DNA from 2 places in the Listeria sp. PSOL-1 genome. Region 2 is predicted to be linked to the other one. Evidence: predicted binding sites of a transcription regulator. Region 2 holds the regulator's gene; the other holds the start of a gene.
What was found. Region 2 encodes CtsR, which represses protease genes until heat stress. Its sites were predicted from a motif close to ATGGTCAATAAAGGTCAAACA; they were not measured.
Positions count from the first base shown of each region.

Region 1: a site for CtsR is predicted at 2,255-2,275, ahead of G6Q10_RS02145 (ATP-dependent Clp protease ATP-binding subunit). Genes of this name have one in related genera too.

Region 1 is NZ_LR760298.1:435,287-443,248, forward strand. It holds gene G6Q10_RS02145 (ATP-dependent Clp protease ATP-binding subunit) at 30-2,207, opposite strand; gene G6Q10_RS02150 (CPBP family intramembrane glutamic endopeptidase) at 2,433-3,044, opposite strand; gene G6Q10_RS02155 (carotenoid biosynthesis protein) at 3,231-4,007, shown strand; gene G6Q10_RS02160 (phytoene desaturase family protein) at 4,074-5,513, opposite strand; gene G6Q10_RS02165 (DUF2187 family protein) at 5,641-5,835, opposite strand; gene G6Q10_RS02170 (phosphocarrier protein HPr) at 6,218-6,484, shown strand; gene ptsP (phosphoenolpyruvate--protein phosphotransferase) at 6,484-7,962, shown strand, end outside.
Region 2 is NZ_LR760298.1:1,840-9,801, reverse strand. It holds gene ispD (2-C-methyl-D-erythritol 4-phosphate cytidylyltransferase) at 1-354, opposite strand, end outside; gene G6Q10_RS00030 (PIN/TRAM domain-containing protein) at 373-1,434, opposite strand; gene radA (DNA repair protein RadA) at 1,509-2,882, opposite strand; gene G6Q10_RS00020 (ATP-dependent Clp protease ATP-binding subunit) at 3,244-5,694, opposite strand; gene G6Q10_RS00015 (CtsR family transcriptional regulator) at 5,924-6,382, opposite strand; rRNA gene rrf (5S ribosomal RNA) at 6,519-6,634, opposite strand; rRNA gene G6Q10_RS00005 (23S ribosomal RNA) at 6,709-7,962, opposite strand, start outside.

The DNA of each region.
Region 1 (7,962 bases), 430 kb from region 2:
TCTTATTTCCCAGATTTACTCTGTTTTTCTTAAGCTTGTACAGAAACTTTCTCACTTACTTGAATTTTTCCATCTTGATCAAGGGCAGCTTCAAGTACTGTAGCATTTGGTTTTTCAATCAATAGATCAGCAATATGATCTTCTAAATGTTCTTGGATCGTTCTTCTAAGTGGACGTGCTCCGAATTTAGCATCGTATCCTTGTTCGATGAGTTTACTTTTTACTTCATTCGTTACGTTAATTGCTATTTGTTGATTTGCTAGGATTTCGTTTAAATCAGCAAGCATTAAGTCAACAATAACAAGCAGATCTTCTTGAGATAAGCTGTGGAACTCGATGACGCTATCAAGTCGATTTAAGAACTCTGGCTTGAAGTAATAGCCAAGGCGTGCAAGAAGTGATGAGCTGGAACTCAAATGATCATCATTTGCTTCTTTATTAAAGCCAACAGCTGCTTCTTTTTCTCCGGTTCCAGCATTGCTTGTCATAATGATCACTGTTTCTTTAAAACTGATCGTTCTTCCTTGTGAATCAGTTAGGCGCCCATCTTCTAGAATCTGAAGGAACATATGTTGTACATCTGGGTGTGCTTTTTCCATTTCGTCAAGAAGTAAGATGCTGTACGGATTGCGCCGAACTTTTTCTGTTAATTGCCCTGCTTCTTCGTGACCAACATATCCTGGAGGTGAACCAATAAGTTTAGAGACACTGTGTTTTTCCATAAATTCGCTCATATCAAGACGAATCATTGCCTCTTCAGAACCAAATAATTCACTTGCAAGGGTGCGCCCTAGCTCTGTTTTTCCAACACCAGTTGGGCCGACAAAGAGGAATGAACCAATAGGGCGATTCTTTTGTTTTAGACCTACACGGCTACGTCTAATGGCTTTTGCAACTTTTTCTACAGCATCTTTTTGCCCGATCACTTTAGTGTTTAAATGGGATTCTAAATTTTTCATTTTGGATTGTTCATCTTGTTGTAGACGTCCTACTGGAATACCCGTTTTTTCTTCAATCAGTTTTTGGATGTCAGATGCTTGGATAACTGGTCGTTCTGAAATGGTGCTGTTTGCTTTGTTTTCGTTGAGGCGTGTGATTTCATCACGAACATGGGCAGCTTTTTCGTAATCTTCATTTTTTAATGCCGTATTTTTTTCTTCTTCCAGTCTCATTAAGCGTTCATTTACTGTTTTTTCATCCATTATTTCGATGGTCAAATTATATTTTGAGCCGACTTCGTCCATCAAATCAATGGCTTTATCAGGTAAATGACGATCTTGAATATAACGTGCACTCAATGTGACGGCAGCTTTTAGACTTTCATCGGAGTAAACGACTTCATGAAAATCTTGATAGTTGTCTTTTAAACCGTTAAGAATAGTTAAAGTGGTATCTTCGCTTGGTTCGTTGACAATAACGGGTTGAAATCTACGTTCAAGTGCAGCATCTTTTTCGATTTTGCGATACTCAGAAAGCGTGGTTGCACCGATCAACTGTAGTTCACCACGAGCAAGTGCTGGTTTTAAAATATTGCCTGCATCCATTGAACCTTCTGCAGAGCCAGCTCCTACAATCGTGTGCACTTCATCGATGAATAAAATCGTATTTTTGCGTTCACTAAGTTCAGTGATTAATTGTTTCATGCGCTCTTCAAATTGGCCACGGATGCCCGTTCCTGAAACAAGTGAGGCAACATCAAGCAAGATAATTTCTCTATTTAGTAGTTTATTTGGTACGTTTCCTTGCATGATTGCATTTGCTAGCCCTTCTGCAATGGCTGTTTTACCGACACCTGGTTCACCGATTAATACAGGATTATTTTTGTTACGACGATTTAAAATCTCAATGGTACGTTTAATTTCTTCATCTCGTCCAATAACAGGATCAAGCTGATTTTTTTTGGCTAAATTAGTTAAGTTTGTGCCGTACTCATCAAGTAAGCCGTTACCTGTAGCACCAGCTTGCGTTTTTACACGACTATTTTTATATTGTTCAAATTGATTTTGGTTTGCTGCGTTTTGCCCGCTTAGTTGGCGAAATAGATCATCGAATGGAGTGTTTCCGGAAAAGCTACTTCTATTCATTTGGCCTTGTTTGCGTAATTCGGCGTAGCAAGTTTCACATAAAGGCATTTCTATACGTTGCCCATTGACGTTCATATATAATTGAATTCTAGCTTCATTTTGATGACAGTTTTGACATTTCATAAGTCAAATTCCTCCTTTAAAATTGAGAAATAGTAAAAGGTCTTTTGACTTTGACTATCTTTGACCTTATGTTTATAGTATAACTTGACTTATTCTGACTTTCAAGTGTTTTGCTCAAAAAACTTTATTTGAGTTCACATTTTAAAACTTCATAAAAAGAACTGTGCACTTTAAACCGCGAGCACAGCTTTATATCTAAATTCAAAGCAGAAAAAAATTCCTTATTTAATAAATAGGCAACAATGATAGCAGTAAAAAAATGAATAATACATGGGATAAATAAGTCATCAGTAGACTTGGACGGTAAAGATAAAGCAAGTTCCAAAAGAGATTAGCTATAAGCGTGCTGATGATTAGAGCGAAACTGTCACTAAAGCTTATAAGGATGGTAATTAACGCTGTGCTTATTACAATGGCGAGCCAAGGTTTAACTAACTTTAATAATCGATTAAGTACAAATCCGCGCCAGAAAATTTCTTCACCTGGGATAATCGCTACAATGAGAAGAAGCCAAATCGGCCAAGAATCAGTAGCGAATGTACTAAAAGCGGCACGAACGGATTTATCAAGTCCAAAAGGTAAGATTTTAAGCAGTAAAGCGCCTAAATAAAAAATTATGTATAAGACAACACTTGAGAAAATGGCTGGAATAAGACCGCCAAAAAAAGAATATCTTTTTTTCAAATCAACAGTAAAAATGCTGAAGCTAAGTAAAAATAACATACTGGCTCCGTATATATACCAGAAGCTCTCTGTATAATTAAATGTAATGAAAATCAAGATGGCAGAAATAATAAGACCGATAATTAATTTTAAATCTATCTTGCTGCTTTTCAATTGAATAACTCCTCTACATAAAAAACTTCTTACTCTAAGTACTTTAAATGAAAAAATTCACTTTGGCAACAAATATAGATTAAATCGGTTTAAAGTTGTAATTTTTATAAAAAAAGAGGAGATTATGGCTGATAACTGGTATAATAATCAATAGCGTAGTTCGTTTGAATAGAAGGAGTGCTTTTAGTGCTAGAAAAAAACTACAAATTTTTACTATGGATTTATATTTTTTGGTTTTTAGGAAGTGTGCTGCTCACTTCACTTCATATTTTGGGGCCGGAATTAACAAGTATTCATTCCTTATTCTTGATTTTTGCTGGAATTTTTGCAGCTGTCTTTTTTATTATGCAGTATGGTAAGGGACTGGGGTTAGCGATTACCATTTTAATTTTTGTTGTGACACTTTGTATTGAATGGATGCAGCTTAGTTATACTGGAAATGCGGCTAGCGAGAGTTTTGAAATGGTCTTAAATGGCATGCCAATTACTTTTGCTTTTATTTGGATAGGCCTTATCGCAGGAACCCATATTATTGCTAGGGAGATAACGCTTAAGATCAACATTGATTGGATACGCGGTGGAATTTATGCGATTATTGGTGCAACGATGATCATGTTTTTTGAAATTCTGATTGATCCCATTTTACTTCAAGCTAAGCGCTTATTTTTAATGAATCTTGGGTTTACGGATATTCAAGTATCGGATCTTGTTAATTGGTGGACACTTGGACTTATTTTGCACTTGATGATTTATTTTATTTTAAGTTTAACGAATCGTTGGGAGAATTTGAAATATCCAGATTTAAAATCAGAAATTATTACGGTTTATTGGATCATTATTGTTTTCTTTGTCTTTTTATCATCTTTTGGTGGTTTATGGTTTTCGATTGCTATTACTTTATTTGCGAATCTACTTTTTACAAGTGGCTATTATTTAAGTTTAGCTAAAAATAGAAAAAAATAAGCAAACGCATTTAACAAGTTGATTCTAATCTATTAGAAAAGTTTAAAAACCTGAAATGCGTATTGCTTATTTTTTCATGCGTTTCATAAATAATTTAGTAGCAATGGCTGCTCCTTCTAGAATGGTAGGAAGTGAGCTACCAGGGTGAGCGTCTCGGCCAACGATATAGGCGTTTTTCATGCGGCGGCTTAACATGCTAGGCATGCGGAAAGGGCCTAGCTGACTAAATGTTTGTTGCATTCCAAAAAGCGCGCCAAGGTGAAGATGATAATCGTTTTCCCAATCAATTGGTGTGATAACTTTTTCGCAAACAATATGGTTTTCAAGATCAGGTAAATCTAGTTTTGTTTGTACTTGTTTCATTATTTTATCGCGGAAAGTTTGTTTGATATCATTCCAAGGGGTCGCACTTTTATTATTTGGTACATAAACGATAATCCGAATACTAGAATGCCCAATTGGAGCAAGTGAAGTATCATTTGGGGAAGGATTCGTAATATGGATTATGTTATCTTCTGCTGTGTTTTTAAAAAGTACGGTTTGGTGGGCAATTGGGAACTGTTTATCCAGTCCTAAATAAATGACAAAGCCACTTGCTGAATATTTACTTGCCTCAATCTTTTTTTTCTTAAATGGCCGTTTATTTTTGAAAAGATTTAACATGGAATAAGCAAAATCTCCATTAATGAAAAATGCATCACCGGTTATTTTTTCACCAGTTGAAAGGGTCATTGATTGAATGGTTCTATTTTTTATCTCAAAGTCAGTTACTTTACTGTTTAAAAAGATTTTTCCACCGCTATTCGTGATATAATCGGCCATTGTTTTTGTTAACAGATGTTGGCCGCCTGTTGTGTGGTATGTGCCGTAATAATATTCAGCAAAGGGAATAACACTATAAGCAGCTGGTGTATCTTCTGGCGCCATTCCTAAGTATTTCGTTTGAAAGGAGAAAGCAAGACGCAAACGTTTATCATAAAAATAACGCGAAATTTCATCTGATAAATTACGTCCAATATGAAGACTTGGAATCGCTCGAATCATATTGGGCTTAAAATAATCGAATAAACTTGAAAAAGAAGATTCATTTAGTGGTGTGATAAAAAGCATTTTTTTCGCATTATCAGTCATGAATTTCAAGTAATTTTCTTCATTTCCAGGGAAAGCTTTGTTAATTTCACGTAGCATCGTGGCTTGGTTATCAGATGGTGAAAATTTGAGATCGCCAAAATGGAGTTCGTAAGTCGGTTGAATGGGTATAAAATTAATATAGTCGCGAATATTTAAACCACATTCCATAAAAAGTGCAGTAAAGACATGTGGCATCGTAATGGATGCAGGGCCGATGTCAAAACGATAATTCCCTAATTCTAATATACCGGTTCGGCCGCCAATTTGATTGTTTTTTTCATAAATTTCTACTTGATAACCATGATAAATAAGGCGCATTGCAGCAGCTAGGCCACCGGGTCCAGCCCCGATGATAATTACTTTCTTAGTTGTCACAAGGGAGCCTCCTTTCGTATTATTGCTTTTGGCAATTAAAAAAAGCCTGAAAAGTTTTTGAATCAGCGCTTTATACAATTTATAAGGAAAGAAATCATTTCTTTCCTTATAAAATCTTGTTTTTTATTTAGTGATCATTTTGAGATGAGTGGATGATTTTGTAATTTCGATGATTGACGACTGTTTTTTCTTCAATTCCTAGGCGATCGAAATTTTCTGTACGGGTTAGAACAACAATTACGGAATTTTCATTTATCTTTTCTACAATTCCTGTATGGCCATTTTTGCATTCAATAATATCGCCAACATGCACGTCTGCCATTGCTATCACTCCTTATGATTTATAAAAATTTGTAAAAGAAATGCCTTTACCTTTGAGCTTTCATATTAGTTTGCACCATCTTGTTAATAAAATCAACTAAAGGCTTCTAAAATAATATCATAAATTTTGCGTTTTTTCCATAAAAGATGAATGAAATAGTTAAAATAAAATAAGTCATATAACAAGATGGCATTGCGTTTTTAAAAAAGGTCAGCTAAAATAGAAAGTAAGTGATTTTTTACACTAAATTCTCAAGAAATAGTTGTATCCATGAAAAAAACATGTTACTCTGTTTAATTGAAGGATATTCTTTTTTTGCTGAATAAAATTTTTTGGTGGAAAAAGTCAAAATAAATTTTGGTCTACAAAGGAGAATGTAATTATGGAACAAGCAAGTTTTAAAATAATTGATGAAACAGGAATTCACGCACGACCGGCAACAGTACTCGTTCAGGCTGCAAGTAAATACACTTCTGATGTTCAACTTGAATACACAGATAAAAAAGTAAACCTTAAATCTATCATGGGTGTTATGTCTCTTGGCGTTGGCCAAAATGCTGAGGTTGTCATTTATGCTGAGGGAAGCGATGAAAAAGAAGCAATTACAGGCTTAACTGAGGTACTTAAGAAAGAAGGCTTGGCTGAATAATGACAAAAGAGTTGAAAGGTATCGCAGCATCTGATGGGATTGCCATTGCGAAAGCTTATCTGCTCGTAGAACCAGATCTTTCTTTTGAAAAGTCGGTTGTAACCGATGCAGAAAGTGAAGTTAAACGTTTTCATAGTGCTGTTGAAATTTCTAAAAAAGAACTAGCAACAATTCGCGATAAAGCGGCGGCTAGCCTTGGCGAAGATAAGGCTCAAATTTTTGATGCACATTTACTTGTCTTAAATGATCCAGAATTACTTGGACCCATTGAAGAAAGTATTAAATCAAGCAAATCAAATGCGGAATTTGCGCTTAAGGAAACAACAGATACATTTATTGGCATGTTTGAATCGATGGATAACGAATATATGCGTGAACGTGCAGCTGATATTAAAGACGTTCGTAAACGCGTGCTTTCGCATCTTTTAGGTGTATCCATTCCAAATCCAGCATTAATTGATGAGGAAGTTGTTGTTGTTGCAGCAGATTTAACACCGTCTGATACAGCACAACTTAATCGCAATTTTGTTAAAGGTTTTGTAACAGATATTGGTGGGCGTACGTCCCATTCTGCCATTATGGCTCGTTCCCTTGAGATTCCAGCCATTGTTGGTACAAAAGAAGTAACAGCAAGTGTTAAAAATGACCAAATGATCATTATCGATGGGCTTGAAGGAAATGTAATTATTGAGCCAACTGATGATCAAATCGCTCATTACAAGCAAGTTCAATCCGATTTTGCTCGTCAAAAAGCAGAATGGGAAAAACTAAAACATGAGAAAACAGTTTCCAAAGATGGTATTCATGTTGAGCTTGCTGCTAATATTGGTACGCCAAATGATCTTGAAGGCGTCAATGCAAATGGTGGTGAAGCAGTAGGGCTTTATAGAACTGAATTCTTGTATATGGGTCGTGACAACTTCCCAACAGAAGAAGAGCAATTTGAAGCCTACAAAACTGTTTTGGAAGGTATGAAAGATCGTTCTGTTGTCGTTCGTACACTGGATATCGGTGGAGACAAAACACTTCCTTACCTTGAGCTTCCAGAAGAGATGAACCCATTCTTAGGGTTCAGAGCTATTCGTTTGTGTTTTGCTAATCAAGAGTTGTTCCGTACACAGTTACGTGCGTTACTTCGTGCAAGTGTGTATGGAAAGCTTAAAATCATGTTTCCAATGATTGCTACGATTGGCGAGTTCCGTCAAGCAAAAGCAATTTTACTTGACGAAAAAGAGAAATTAGTTGCGTCTGGCACAAAAGTCGCTGATGATATCGAACTTGGTATTATGATTGAAATTCCAGCAGCAGCAGTTTTAGCTGATCAATTTGCAAAAGAAGTAGATTTCTTCTCAATTGGAACAAACGATTTGATTCAATATACGATGGCTGCGGATCGGATGAATGAACGTGTTGCTTACCTTTATCAGCCGTACAATCCATCTATTCTAAGATTGATCAAAAATGTCATTAATGCATCA
Region 2 (7,962 bases):
ACGATCGATAATTTGTTGGGATACAAATGGACGTGCACCATCATGAACCAAGACAACTGACTCAGCACCACAATGCTTTAATCCATTAGCCACACTATGCTGTCTTTCGGTTCCTCCAGCAATAAATAGGATAGATTTATTTTGTATATCAAGTTTTTGAATTAGCTGCTTAGCTTGTTCAATCTCTTCTTCATGGCATACAATCACAATATGAGTGCACCTTTTATCAGATAAGAAAGGAAGGAGAGCATGCGCAAAAACGGGTTTATCTAAAAGATTTAACCATATTTTGTTTTTTTTAGCATTCATTCGCTTACCTTGCCCTGCTACTAGAAAAATTAATTCATAATTCATTATACGTACTTCCAATCATTAAACAGGCTTAGCAAAAATCATTCTGCCAGCTGAAGTTTGAAGAACACTTGTTACTTCAACATCAATAATTTCATTAATAAATTTACGTCCCTCGTCAACAACGATCATTGTACCATCGTCTAAATAAGCGATACCTTGATTATGTTCCTTGCCATCTTTTACAACAAAAACATTCATTGTTTCACCTGGTAAAACTACGGGTTTTACAGCATTAGCTAAATCATTAATATTTAATACCGCTACATTTTGAAATTCTGCAACTTTATTTAAATTATAATCATTGGTTACTACTTTACCACCTGTTACTTTCGCTAATTTTACTAGCTTGCTATCCACTTCATTAATATCATCGAAATCACCTTCATACATCTCGACTTGAATACCTTCTTCTTTTTGAATTCGATTTAAAATATCTAATCCTCTTCGCCCGCGTGTTCTTTTTAACGTGTCTGAAGAATCAGCAATATGCTGTAACTCAGCTAATACAAAGAGTGGAATTACAATCGTTCCACTTAAAAAACCAGTTGTCAAAATATCAGCAATGCGACCATCAATTATAACACTTGTATCAAGAATTTTATAGCTCGTATCTTCACTTTTTTGTTCGCTGAGGGCTTTTTTTCGTGCTGTTCGGTTAAATAACAACCCCCAATCGTTACGTCTTCTGCTACCAACTTGAAAACCTAAATAGCCTAACACTAATGTTAATAAAATGGGGACAACCGAATTAATAATTGGAATCTTTGTTTGGCTAAAAGCATTCCCTGCAAAAAAAGCAATGACTAAACCAGCAATAAGGCCTATTCCGCCATAAACAAGTGTTACACTTGAAATTTTTGTTAACCTTTCCTCAGACCAATTAAGTGCGGCTTCAATATATTTCACCGCCCAAAAAGTAATAAAATAAAATATAAGTGCACCAATCAAAGCATTGATATAGGGATTAGCGATTAACAAAACATGGTTTAAATGAAGTTTCATCCATATTGATGGTAAGACAAACACTCCTGTAGTTCCACCAAGTAGTAAAAAGCATACTCGAATCATCCATACAAGCATTTCTTGTCCTCCTTTCATAAACTAATATAAAGTTTATTTTAACATTGCAATGACGTTATCAGCAAATAGAATCTTTATGTCATTTTTGGAAGAGCTTGTTTTAGTGCAGCAACAATCGTATCTACAGGCATGATTGTCACACCTTTTGGAATATCCCAGCTCCCTTGGTTATTAGCAGGAATAAAAATCCGCTTAAAACCTAACTTAGCTGCTTCTTTCACGCGCTCTTCAATGCGCGAAACTCTGCGAATCTCACCAGTTAAGCCGAGTTCACCGATAAAGCAGTCTGTGTTACTGGTTGGTTTATCATGATAACTTGAAGCAATACTAATTGCAACTGCCAAATCCACAGCTGGTTCGTCTAATTTGACGCCTCCTGCTGCCTTTAAATAAGCATCCTGGTTTTGCAATAACAAGCCTACTCGCTTTTCTAATACAGCCATAATTAGCGAGACTTTATTATGGTCCAAACCAGTAGCCATTCGCTTAGCATTACCAAACATTGTGGGAGAAACGAGTGCCTGGATTTCTACTAAAACAGGGCGTGTTCCTTCCATCGACGCAACAACTGTAGATCCAGAAGCATCCTGTAGCCTTTCTTCAAGAAAAACCTCAGAAGGGTTAACTACTTCAACGAGCCCAATATCTCGCATTTCAAAAATTCCAATCTCATTTGTAGACCCAAAACGATTCTTTACTGCTCGTAAAATACGATAAGCATGATGTTTTTCCCCTTCAAAATATAGGACAGTATCCACCATATGTTCAAGAAGCCTAGGTCCCGCTATTGCACCTTCTTTTGTTACATGGCCAACGATAAAGATAGTAATATTTTGCATTTTTGCAATTCGCATAAGTGCTGCTGTAGATTCACGTACTTGTGAAACGCTTCCCGCTGCGCTTGTAACGTCTGGATGATAAATCGTTTGAATCGAATCAATAATCACCAAATCCGGCTTAATAAAGTTAATTGTTTCTTGAATATCATCTAAGTTCGTCTCAGCATAAAGATATAGATGTTCTCCTGAAACTCGTAAGCGTTCTGCACGAAGCTTAGTTTGTTTAACAGATTCTTCACCTGAAATATAGAGTACTTTTTTTCCAGAGAGTGTTAACTCAGCAGAAACTTGTAGTAGCAAAGTGGATTTTCCGATTCCTGGATCTCCTCCAACAAGTACTAGTGACCCTTCTACTACTCCGCCACCTAAAACACGATTTAACTCTGGCATTTTTGTCTGAATTCGTTTCTCTGATTCGCTTGTTACATCGGTAATTCGCATTGCCTTAGAAGGTTCATCTGTATGATGAAAAGACGTTCTTGTCTTTTTAGAAGGTGCTAATGCCTCTACCATCTGATTCCACTCGCCACAATTTGGGCACTTTCCCATCCATTTAGGTGATTCATAACCACAAGAGTTACAGACGAATTTTGTTGCTCGTTTTGCCATAAAATAGTGTCCCCCCTTTCGCTTTTATTTATTTTAACACAGATCATACGTTCTGTTTAGCATTCTAAGTAAAGTTTCTTTTTTAAGCTGATTATAAACATTTCGCGTAAAAAAAGAGTCTGGGGGCATAAACAAAATAAATCGGCGACAAGCGCTCGTATTGAAGGAGTTTGCCAGACTTCCGGATCTCACGCACAGCCTCGCACGTTCCGTTTCCGGTTTGTGGCAAACTCCTTCAGTACAAACACTTTTGCTCGATTTATCGTGTTCGACATATAGGACCTATGCTCTACTTTTTTAAAATCGTGTTTTCTTAAAGAATAGAGCTAAATTGCATTATATCCCCGACTCATTTAGCATTTTATTTTATACTTTCTTTTTTACGAATAGAATTATTTTTTTTACGAACCTCAAGCTCACCATCTTTCACGCCGATTTCTACTTTGTCACCGACTTTAATGGCTCCACGTAACAATTCTTCAGAAAGACGATCTTCAATATTTTTTTGAATCGCACGCTTAAGTGGACGCGCACCATATTCAGGATCATACCCATCTTTTACGATTTTCGCTTTGGCTCCTTCAGTTAATTTAACATGAATATCGCGTTCGAGAAGACGACTAGTAAGTTGTCTTGTAAGGAGCGTCACAATTTTCTTCAATTCCTTTTCAGAAAGTGAATGAAAGACAATCGTTTCATCAATTCGATTGATAAATTCTGGACGGAATGTTTGTTTTAGTTCTTGTAAAACACGATGTTCCATGGCTTTATGATCTTTTGTTAAATCAGTAGCGTTAAAACCGACTGATTTGTCTTGCGTCATTTCTTGTGCTCCAACGTTTGATGTCATAATAATTACGGTATTACGAAAATCAACTACACGGCCTTTAGAATCTGTCAAACGTCCATCATCAAGGACTTGAAGTAGCATATTAAACACATCAGGATGCGCTTTTTCAATTTCATCAAGTAAAATAACAGAATACGGATTTTGACGTACCTTCTCGGTTAGCTGACCGCCCTCTTCATAACCGACATATCCAGGAGGAGAACCAACTAAGCGGGCAGTAGAAAATTTCTCCATGTACTCTGACATATCAACACGAATCATTGCTTTTTCATCATCAAACATTGCTTCTGCTAAAGCTCTAGCTAGCTCTGTTTTACCAACACCAGTTGGACCAAGGAAAATAAAAGAACCTATAGGGCGTTTTGGATCTTTAAGTCCTGCTCTCGCACGTCTAACTGCTAATGCAACAGCTTTAACGGCTTCATCTTGTCCGATCACACGTTCATGTAATATTTTTTCCATATTTAAAAGTCTATTCGTTTCGGTTTCTGCAAGTTTGGTAACAGGAATGCCAGTCCAGCTTGCAACGACTTCAGCAATTATATCTTCCGTTACCTGACTGTTATCCGCTCCTTGTTGCTCTTTCCAGTTCGTTTTCTTCTTTTCTAAAACTTTTTTTAATTTTTGCTCGGTATCACGAAGAGAAGCAGCTTTCTCAAATTCTTGACCTTGGACAGCGGCATCTTTTTCTTTTCTAAGTTCGGTTAATTTATCTTCCATTTCTTTTAGGTTAGATGGCGTTGTATAAGCTTTTAGACGCACTTTTGAGCCTGCTTCATCAATCACATCAATCGCCTTATCCGGTAAAAATCGGTCGGAAATATAGCGGTCAGACAGCCTTACAGCAGCTTCTAAGGCCTCATCTGTGATTGCTACGCGATGGTGTGCTTCATAACGATCTCGTAAGCCTCGTAAAATTTGGATAGATTCTTCTGTTGTCGGCTCGGCTACTTTAATAGGTTGGAAACGTCTTTCTAAAGCAGCATCTTTTTCGATATATTTACGATATTCATCAAGTGTAGTTGCACCAATACATTGCAGTTCTCCACGAGCTAGAGGTGGTTTTAAAATATTTGATGCATCGATTGCTCCTTCTGCTCCGCCAGCACCAATCAATGTATGCAACTCATCAATAAATAAAATTACATTTCCTGCTTGTCTAATTTCATCCATAACTTTTTTTAAACGATCTTCAAACTCGCCACGATACTTAGTCCCAGCAACAACCGTACCCATATCAAGTGTCATAACACGTTTGTTACGTAACATTTCAGGTACTTCGCCTCGAATAATTTGTTGTGCTAAACCTTCAGCAATAGCAGTTTTACCAACACCAGGTTCACCAATTAAAACAGGGTTATTTTTAGTACGTCTACTTAATACTTCAATTACACGTTGAATTTCTTTTCCACGCCCGATAACAGGGTCTAAGTTTTCCTCACGTGCAATGACTGTTAAATCACGAGCTAGACTGTCTAAAGTAGGGGTTGCTTGTGTATTTGTTTGTCTCCCAGCGCTTGTACCTTCACCGCTTCCAAGTAATTGCAATACCTGCTGGCGTGCCTTATTTAAACTGACACCAAGGTTACTCAATACACGTGCAGCAATACCTTCACCTTCGCGTATTAAACCAAGAAGTATGTGCTCGGTTCCTACATAAGTATGACCTAACTTACGTGCTTCATCCATAGATAATTCAATTACTTTTTTAGCGCGGGGGGTATATTGTATTGTGGTTACAGGAATTTCGCCCTCTCCAATTAAAGATTCTACTTCTTCCTGTAACTTTTCAGTATCGATTCCTAATTCATATAAAGCTTTTGCAGCAATACCTTCGCCTTCGTTTACTAAACCGAGTAAGATATGTTCTGTTCCTAGGTTACTATGGTTAAGGCGCATAGCCTCTTCTTGTGATAATGCGAGAACTTTCTGTGCTCTTTGTGTAAATCGTCCAAACATCATTGTTGTTTTCCTCCTTTTACCTATGAATGTAAAGCAAAAATGACTTCTACTACATTTTTATTCATATAGGCAACTCTTCTTGCATAATAATTTGTTTAACAGGTTATGTCAAATTTTGTAAAATTTGTTCTTTATGACATTCAATTAGAAACCTGAAAACGTTGAATAAGATTGTATCTTTTATTTCTTACCACAAAATAGAGCTTTTAATCCATCTGTTTTAAAGAATTTAATCATATTTTAAAGCGACTAACATTGCTTCAAGTATTCTACCACGTAAAATATCACGATCAGGAAGCGGCAATATTAAAACCTCGCGATCCAAAGCAGCTAGCATTAACCTCGCTTCTTTTTTACTGATGACTTGTTCCTCAAGCAAACGAAGTAATACATCTTCTGAAAAAACTTGTGAAACTTTTTTGCCGTGTACCATTGAAATAATAGCTTCTAAAAGCTGTAACTTGTCACTCATTTTCACTTTAATAATTCGAATATATCCTCCGCCTCCGCGTTTACTTTCCACAATATAACCACGTTCCATTGTAAATCTTGTATTAATTACATAATTTATTTGTGATGGGACACATTCAAATTTATTAGCGATTTCACTTCTTTTAATTTCAACAGCCTCGCTTGACTCTAATACTTGCTTTAAATAAGCCTCAATGATGTCAGAAATATTCCTCATCACATAGAGCTCCTTTCACTTGACTTTGACTAATTTTGACTTTAATTATACTAGAAAAGCAAACTAAATTGCAATAGATTGGCTTATAAATAAAAAAGCATTTACACTTAAAAAAGTGCAAATGCTTTACTCAACAGCCCGGCAGCGACCTACTCTCACAGGGGGAAGCCCCCCACTACCATCGGCGCAGAGAAGCTTAACTACCGTGTTCGGGATGGGAACGGGTGTGACCTTCTCGCCATTGCTACCAGACTTATTCATTGAAAGATGATTCTTTCAAAACTAGATAAAAAGGGTGATTAAACCTGACTCCAAGAGTCTTTTTTAAGGATAAGTCCTCGATCGATTAGTATTTGTCCGCTCCATATGTCGCCATACTTCCACTCCAAACCTATCTACCTGATCTTCTTTCAGGGATCTTACTTTCTTTCGAAATGGGAAATCTCATCTCGAGGGGGGCTTCACGCTTAGATGCTTTCAGCGTTTATCCCGTCCGCACATAGCTACCCAGCGATGCTCCTGGCGGAACAACTGGTACACCAGCGGTGCGTCCATCCCGGTCCTCTCGTACTAAGGACAGCTCCTCTCAAATTTCCTGCGCCCGCGACGGATAGGGACCGAACTGTCTCACGACGTTCTGAACCCAGCTCGCGTGCCGCTTTAATGGGCGAACAGCCCAACCCTTGGGACCGACTACAGCCCCAGGATGCGACGAGCCGACATCGAGGTGCCAAACCTCCCCGTCGATGTGGACTCTTGGGGGAGATAAGCCTGTTATCCCCGGGGTAGCTTTTATCCGTTGAGCGATGGCCCTTCCATGCGGTACCACCGGATCACTAAGCCCGACTTTCGTCCCTGCTCGACTTGTCAGTCTCGCAGTCAAGCTCCCTTGTGCCTTTACACTCTGCGAATGATTTCCATCCATTCTGAGGGAACCTTTGGGCGCCTCCGTTACTCTTTAGGAGGCGACCGCCCCAGTCAAACTGCCCACCTGACACTGTCTCCCCACACGCTAAGTGTGGCGGGTTAGAATGGTCATACAGCAGGGGTAGTATCCCACCATTGCCTCCTCGCACGCTGGCGCGCGCGGCTCTTTGGCTCCTACCTATCCTGTACAAGCTGTACAAACATTCCATATCAGGTTGCAGTAAAGCTCCACGGGGTCTTTCCGTCCTGTCGCGGGTAACCTGCATCTTCACAGGTACTATAATTTCACCGAGTCTCTCGTTGAGACAGTGCCCAGATCGTTGCGCCTTTCGTGCGGGTCGGAACTTACCCGACAAGGAATTTCGCTACCTTAGGACCGTTATAGTTACGGCCGCCGTTTACTGGGGCTTCAATTCGCACCTTCGCTTACGCTAAGCGCTCCTCTTAACCTTCCAGCACCGGGCAGGCGTCAGCCCCTATACGTCACCTTACGGTTTTGCAGAGACCTGTGTTTTTGCTAAACAGTCGCCTGGGCCTATTCACTGCGGCTCTCTCGGGCTTTCACCCTATCAGAGCACCCCTTCTCCCGAAGTTACGGGGTCATTTTGCCGAGTTCCTTAACGAGAGTTCTCTCGCTCACCTTAGGATTCTCT